2 regions of the Billgrantia sp. NRB1 genome follow, and region 1 is predicted to be linked to the other one. Evidence: predicted binding sites of a transcription regulator. Region 1 holds the regulator's gene; the other holds the start of a gene.
The links. Region 1 encodes PhoB, which activates phosphate uptake and scavenging genes when phosphate is short. Its sites were predicted from a motif close to TGTCATANNNNTGTCANA; they were not measured.
Positions count from the first base shown of each region.

Region 2: a site for PhoB is predicted at 1,981-1,998, ahead of ACZIYR_RS06360 (PstS family phosphate ABC transporter substrate-binding protein). Genes of this name have one in related genera too.

Region 1 covers NZ_CM167783.1:4,133,115-4,136,516, reverse strand. The annotation lists gene phoR (phosphate regulon sensor histidine kinase PhoR) at 1-821, opposite strand, end outside; gene phoB (phosphate regulon transcriptional regulator PhoB) at 823-1,512, opposite strand; gene ubiA (4-hydroxybenzoate octaprenyltransferase) at 1,597-2,490, opposite strand; gene ACZIYR_RS18975 (chorismate--pyruvate lyase family protein) at 2,520-3,086, opposite strand; gene ACZIYR_RS18970 (FAD-dependent oxidoreductase) at 3,194-3,402, shown strand, end outside.
Region 2 covers NZ_CM167783.1:1,398,856-1,402,257, forward strand. The annotation lists gene ACZIYR_RS06350 (multidrug effflux MFS transporter) at 23-1,207, shown strand; gene ACZIYR_RS06355 (TSUP family transporter) at 1,200-1,934, shown strand; gene ACZIYR_RS06360 (PstS family phosphate ABC transporter substrate-binding protein) at 2,091-3,047, shown strand; gene ACZIYR_RS06365 (ABC transporter permease subunit) at 3,182-3,402, shown strand, end outside.

The DNA.
Region 1 (3,402 bases):
TCGCCGCCGCGGTCGATCTCCAGTCGCGACAGCAGCAGCAGGTCGTTGACCAGGTTCTGCATGCGTGTGGCCTGCGCCTGCATCTGGCCAAGCCCGCGGGCCAGCCGCGGCGGCAGCGCCTCGGCATGGTCGCCGTAGGTTTCCAGGTAGCCGGTCAGCACGGTCAGCGGGGTTCTCAGCTCGTGGGAGACGTTGGCCACGAAGTCGCGACGCATCTCCTCCAGGCGGTGCAGGCGGGTGATGTCGCGGGCCATCAGCAGACGCTCGTCGTCGCCGTAGAGGGTGATCTGGTACTGCAGGATCATGCGCTCATCGATGGGCGAGGCCAGGGTCAGCGGCTCGCGGTAGTCGCGGGCGTTGAAGTAGGCGACGAAGCGCGGATCACGCACCAGGTTGGTGATGTGCTGACCGCGGTCGTGGGCGGCGTCCAGGCCCAGCATGCGCTCGGCGGCGCTGTTCCACCACTCCAGGTCGCCGTGCTGGTCGAGCATCACCACGCTGTCGCGCATCGCCTCCGAGGACTCCTGGATGCGCCGCAGAGCGGTGCGCAGGCGGCTTTGGGTCAGCCGCTGTCCCTTCTGGTAGCGATACAGGCGGTCGAACAGCTCGCCCCACAGGCCGTTCGCCGAGGGGGGCTCGCTCTGCGGATGGCGGGTCAGCCAGCGGTGCAGGGCGCGCAGCTGGCGCAGGTGGTAGAGCAGGCAGGCCGTCAGGCCGGCGGCCAGGCCCAGCGCCGGCGCTGAGAACAGCCAGCCGACCAGGCTGCCCGCGGCGGCCAGCCAGGCCAGGCGCCACAGCTCACGGCTCCACGGACGGGCCACGTCAGCCCTTGGTGGAGAACCGATAGCCGGTGCCGCGCACGGTCTGCACCAGGTGCTGGTGGCGCTCGCCCAGCGCCTTGCGCAGGCGGCGGATATGCACGTCCACGGTACGCTCCTCCACATAGACATTGCCGCCCCAGACCTGGTCGAGCAGCTGGCTGCGCGTGTAGGCGCGCTCCTGGTGGGTCATGAAGAACTGCAGCAGGCGGTACTCGGTGGGGCCGATCTCCAGGGCGCGGCCGTCGGCGCTGACCCGGTGGCTGACCGGGTCGAGTTCCAGTCCCTCCACCGTGACCGGATCCTCCACGCCCTGGGGGGTCGCCCGGCGCAGCACCGCCTTGAGGCGTGCCACCAGCTCCCGCGGCGAAAAGGGCTTGGTGATGTAGTCGTCGGCGCCGGCCTCGAGTCCCTGGATCTTGTTGTCCTCCTCGCTCTTGGCGGTGAGCATGATGATCGGGATCTCGCGGGTGGCCTCCTCGCGCTTGAGTCGCCGGGCCAGTTCGATGCCGCTGGTGCCGGGCATCATCCAGTCCAGCAGCAGCAGGTCGGGGCGGTGGTCGACCACCATGGCGTGGGCCTCCTGGGCGTTGTCCGCTTCCAGAACGCGGTAGTCGGCCATCTCCAGCGCCACGGCGATCATCTCGCGAATCGGCGCCTCATCATCGACGATCAGAACGGTCTTGGCGGTCATCCGGAAGCCTCGTGATCAGTGACGGGTCGATGACGATATGACCATGTCATGATGACAGTTGGATGACAGCGCCGCCAGCGCCGCTCAGCCGTTCACCGCCGGCCAGAGGGTGAGGGCCAGGCCGGCGAACACCAGCAGTCCCGACCAGTGGTTGTTGAGGAAGGCTCGGAAGCAGCGGTCGCGGTCGCGCTCCCGGATCAGCCACTGCTGATAGACGAAGGTGGCCGCCATGGCCGCGAGTCCCACCCAGAAGAAACCGCCCAGGCCCAGGCGCACCCCCGCCCAGGCCAGCAGGGCTAAGGTCGCCCCTTGCAGCAGCCCGATCATCAGCCGGTCGGCGCGGCCGAACAGCACCGCGGTGGACTTGATGCCGATCTTCAGGTCGTCGTCGCGGTCGACCATGGCGTACTGGGTATCGTAGGCCACCGTCCACACCAGGTTGGCGGCGAACAGCAGCCAGGCCTCCAGCGGCACGTGGCCCAGCACCGCGCCGAAGGCCATGGGAATCGCCCAGGAGAAGGCCGCGCCCAGAAACAGCTGGGGCAGGTGGGTGTAGCGCTTCATGAAGGGGTAGATGAAGGCCAGCACCACGCCCCCCAGCGACAGCAGCACGGTGAACAGGTTGGTGAACAGCACCAGCACGAAGGCGGCCATCACCAGGATCAGGAACAGCGCCTGGGCCTCGCCCTCGCTGATTCGGCCGGTGGCCAGGGGGCGGTGCTTGGTGCGTTTGACGTGGCCGTCGAAGTGGCGGTCGGCGTAGTCGTTGACCACGCAGCCGGCGGCGCGCATCAGATAGACCCCGGCAACGAAGATCAGCAGGATACGGCGCTCGGGCAGGCCCTGGGCGGCCACCCACAGCGCCCACAGGGTGGGCCACATCAACAGCCAGGTGCCGATGGGCCGGTCCAGGCGCATCAGGTGCAGGAAATCGGGAATCCGGGCGAGGCCGGTGGGGTGCAGCACGGAACGGTCCATCGATGCCTCCTCAGTCGATGGCGCTCATCCTAACGTGAAGGTAGCCCCAGTTCATCCGCCATGGCGTCGAGAAAGAACTCCTGAACCAGCACTGCGAAACGCCGGTGGCGGAACACCGAGCGCCGTCCCCAGGGGCCGCGGGAAGGATGAAAGGGGGCGGGGGCCGCGGTAACCTCGATGGGGCTGCGCGCCAAGTCCGGCTGGCGGAATAGCCAGCTGCCCAGGGAGCGTTCGCCGAGGCGCTCCAGCCGCTGGCCGCGCAGCGTCGCGAGGGGCGCCACCGAGCGCGCCACCACCCAGGGCTGGCCCTCCAGGCAGAGCGCCACTTCGCGCCGCCAGGCCAGGCGCCCCGGCACCAGCCCCAGCGCCCGGGCCTCGTCGGGGCGCGGCAGCCCCAGGCGCTGGTCGAGCAGGCGGACCCGGAAGGTGCGCCCGGCCCCGGCCTCGATCAGCCGGGCGGTCAGCGAGTCGCGAGAGGCCACCCAGGCCCACCAGGCCGGGCTCATCTGCGGCTGGGCGGCCGCCAGTGGGCGCCAGCGCAGCAGGGGCGTCGCCGGGGGAAGCGGGCCGGGGCGGGCCGTGCATCTGCGGGTCACCGAGTCTCTCCAGGTCGTTTGGGGGGCGCATAGTGTACCATGTGGCGCAGACACGGTTCCCGGCGGTGACCGGCGCGCGCCGGCCCCCACAGCCTGAGAGGAGTGCCATGACCGCCCCCCTGACGATCGTCGGCTCCGGCATGGCGGGACTGGGCCTGGCGCGCCAGCTGCGCGCGCGGGACAGTGACCGCCCGATCACCCTGATCACCGCCGACAGCGGCGACGACTACGCCAAGCCGCTGCTTACCACCGGCTTCGCCAAGCGGTTGCCGCCGGCGCGGCTGGCCGCTCGCTCGGCGCTGGAGGCGGCCGAGCA
Region 2 (3,402 bases), 1.5 Mb from region 1:
TTTCTTCGACCCGGGAGCCGCCTTGAGCCTCAACCCTCGTCGCGTGGCGCTGCTGGTAGCGGCCAACACCGCCCTGGCCCCCTTTGCCATCGATGCCTACCTGCCTGCCATGAGCGTGCTGGCCGACCATGTAGGCGCCAGCATTCATCACACCGAGCTGTCGATCAGCACCTTCCTGGCCGGCTTTGCCATCGGCCAGCTGCTGTTCGGGCCGCTCTCCGACCGTCTGGGCCGCAAGCCGGTGCTGCTCGCCGGGCTGCTGGCCTTCTTGCTGGCGAGCCTGGCGATCACCACGGTCGACTCGCTGACCGAGCTTTTGGTCTGGCGGTTCGTGCAGGCGCTCGGGGGCGGGGCCTGCGTGGTCAATTCGGCCGCCATCGTGCGCGACTGCTTCAGCGGCCGCCAGGCGGCCAGCGTCATGTCGACCATGGCGATGATCATGATGCTGGCGCCGCTGGTGGCACCGCTGGTGGGCAGTGGGCTGCTCTATCTCGCCGACTGGTGGCTGATCTTTGTGTTCCTGGCGGTCTATGCGGCCTTCCTGATGTGGCTGATGGGCACCCGGCTACCTGAGACCCGGGCGCCGGGGCAGCCCGCCGCCTCCTTTCGCCAGGTGTTGCGCAACTACGCCAGCGTACTGGGTCATCGCGAGGCGGTAGGCTATATCTGCGCGGTGGCGGCCTCCTTCGGCGGGCTTTTCGCCTTCGTGACCGCCTCGCCCTATGTCTACCTGGAGCACTTCGGGCTGTCGCCGGCGGTCTACCCCTTCGTGCTGGGGATCAACGTGATCGTCATTGCGCTCTCCAATCAGCTCAACATCCAGCTGCTGCACAGGCGCTCGCCGCTGCAAAACCTGCTGCTGGGGCTTGCCGTTCAGCTGACGATGGCGCTATGTCTGGTACTGGCCGCCGTGGCGGGGGTGGCGTCGCTGCCGGTGGTGGTGGTGCTGGTCATGTGCTATTCGGGGATGATCGGCCTGATCACCCCCAACGCCATGTCGCTGCTGCTCGATCAGTTCGGCCATATGAGTGCCACGGCCACGGCGATGATGGGCGGCATCAAGTTCGGTGCTGCGGCCCTGGCCGGGGTCATGGTGGGCGCCTTCGAGATCGAGAGCCTCTGGCCCATGGTGCTGACCATGCTGGCGGCATCCTTGATTGGCAATGCCGGCCTGAGACGCCTGGCGGGTACGCCGGCTCATGCCTGACGGCCTGCTTGCCTGGTTCGATCTGTCGCTGGCGACCTGGCTCGGCTGCGCGCTGACGCTGATGCTCGGCGCCTTCGTGCAGCGCGCTACCGGCTTCGGCCTGGCGGTGGTGGGGGCGCCCCTGCTGCTGATGCTGGAGCCGCGACTGGTGCCGGTGATTTTGGTGCTGTTCGGGTTCACGGTGTCGCTGCTCACCGTGCGCCACTACCTTCAGGAGGTACGCATCGGCGAGATCGGCATGGCGCTGGTGGGGCGTGTGCCCGGCAACGCCCTGGGCCTCTGGCTGCTGCTGGCCGCTCCCATGGCCGTGCTGGAGACGCTTATCGCCGGCAGCGTGCTGTTCGCCGTGGCGGTGACGCTGTTTCGTTTTCGGCTGCCGGTCAACTCGGGCACCCTCTTCGGTGCCGGGGTGCTCTCCGGGATCTTCGGAACGGTGGCAGCCATCGGCGGGCCGCCGATGGTGCTGTTGATGCACGGGCTGTCGCCCAATCGGCTGCGCGGTACGCTGTCTGCCTTCTTTATCATCACCTCGCTGATGACCCTGGCCACCCTGGCCCTGGCGGGGCAGGTCCGCCTGTGGCACCTGGCCTTGGCGCTGAGCCTCTCGCCGGCGGTGCTGCTGGGCACCGCGCTGGCCAACCGCATTGCTCACCGCCTCGACCGGCGCCTGCTGCAGGGAGTATCGCTTGCGCTGTGCACCCTGGCGGCACTGGGGCTATTGATATAAGCCCTTAGGGTCACTGTCACACAAGGTTCATCAAACCGCCGGCAAATGTCACTGAAGTGTCATCCGGTCTCCCTATAGTCGCAGCCATCGGTTCACGTAGAGCGGACCGAGACCACAACGCTGCGACTCATTAGCGCACGAACCCTGGAGACCAAGATGAAACTCAAGCTCATCGCTGCTGCCGTTATCGGTGCCTCGTTTGTCACCACCGCTGCCATGGCGGATCGCGTCGACCCCAACCTGCCCGCCTATGAGCCCGTCAGTGGCATCTCCGGCAACATGACCAGCATCGGCTCCGACACCCTGAACAACCTGATGACCCTGTGGGCCGAGGAATTCGCCGGTTTCTATCCGAATATCAACATCCAGATCCAGGGGGCCGGCTCGGGTACCGCCCCCACTGCCCTGACCGAGGGCACCGCCCAGTTCGGCCCCATGAGCCGCGAGATGCGTACCTCTGAGATCCAGGCCTTCGAGGATCGCTTCGGCTATCCGCCGACCATGGTGCCGGTGGCCATCGACGCCCTGGCGGTCTACGTCAACCAGGACAACCCCCTGGAGAGCATCACCCTGCCGCAGGTCGATGCCATCTTCTCCGACACCCGCCGCTGCGGCTATGACCAGGACATCACCCGCTGGGGCCAGCTGGGCCTGGACGGTGCCTGGGAGAATCGTGACTTCACTCTCTACAGCCGTAACGCGGTTTCCGGCACCTACGCCTTCTTCGCCGAGAACGCGCTGTGCGGCGGCGACTTCAAGGACACCATCAACGAGCAGCCGGGCTCCGCTTCGGTGGTGCAGGGCGTGAGCGAGTCGATCAACGGCATCGGCTACTCGGGCATCGGCTATATCACCTCTCAGGTGCGTGCCGTGCCGGTGGCCCGCGACGAGGGCGAGGAGGCCTACCCGGTGGACAGCGAGAACTACCCGCTCTCCCGCTTCCTGTTCGTCTACGTCAACAAGCACCCCAATGAGGACCTGGCGCCGCAGCAGGCCGAGTTCCTGCGCATGGTGCTCTCCCAGCAGGGGCAGGAAGTGACCGCCCGCGATGGCTACATCCCGCTGCCCGAGAGCGTGGCCAGCCGGGTGCGCGGCGAGCTGGGCATCGACTGACCGTTCGTCATGCAGGGATGTACCGGGGCGCTTCGGCGCCCCTTTTGGCGTTTTGGGGTGGGCTGTCACATGGCTGTCATGGTGGCTGCTTACCCTCTGTCTATCTTTCCACCTGTCGGGATTGCCCAGCCATCATGAATGACCTGTCCCAGCTCCCCGCCTCGGCGAAAGGCAGATCGCTGCTGCCCAGCCCCGAACAGCGCGAGCGCCTGCGGCGCAAGCGTGCGTTTCGGGACGGTGCCTCCCGCTACGGCATCGGCGCCGCCGGCATCGGCGTGGTGCTCGCCCTGGGGATGATCTTCGTCTATCTCTTCTCCGAGATCATGCCGCTCTTCCAGTCGGCCCAGGTATCGAC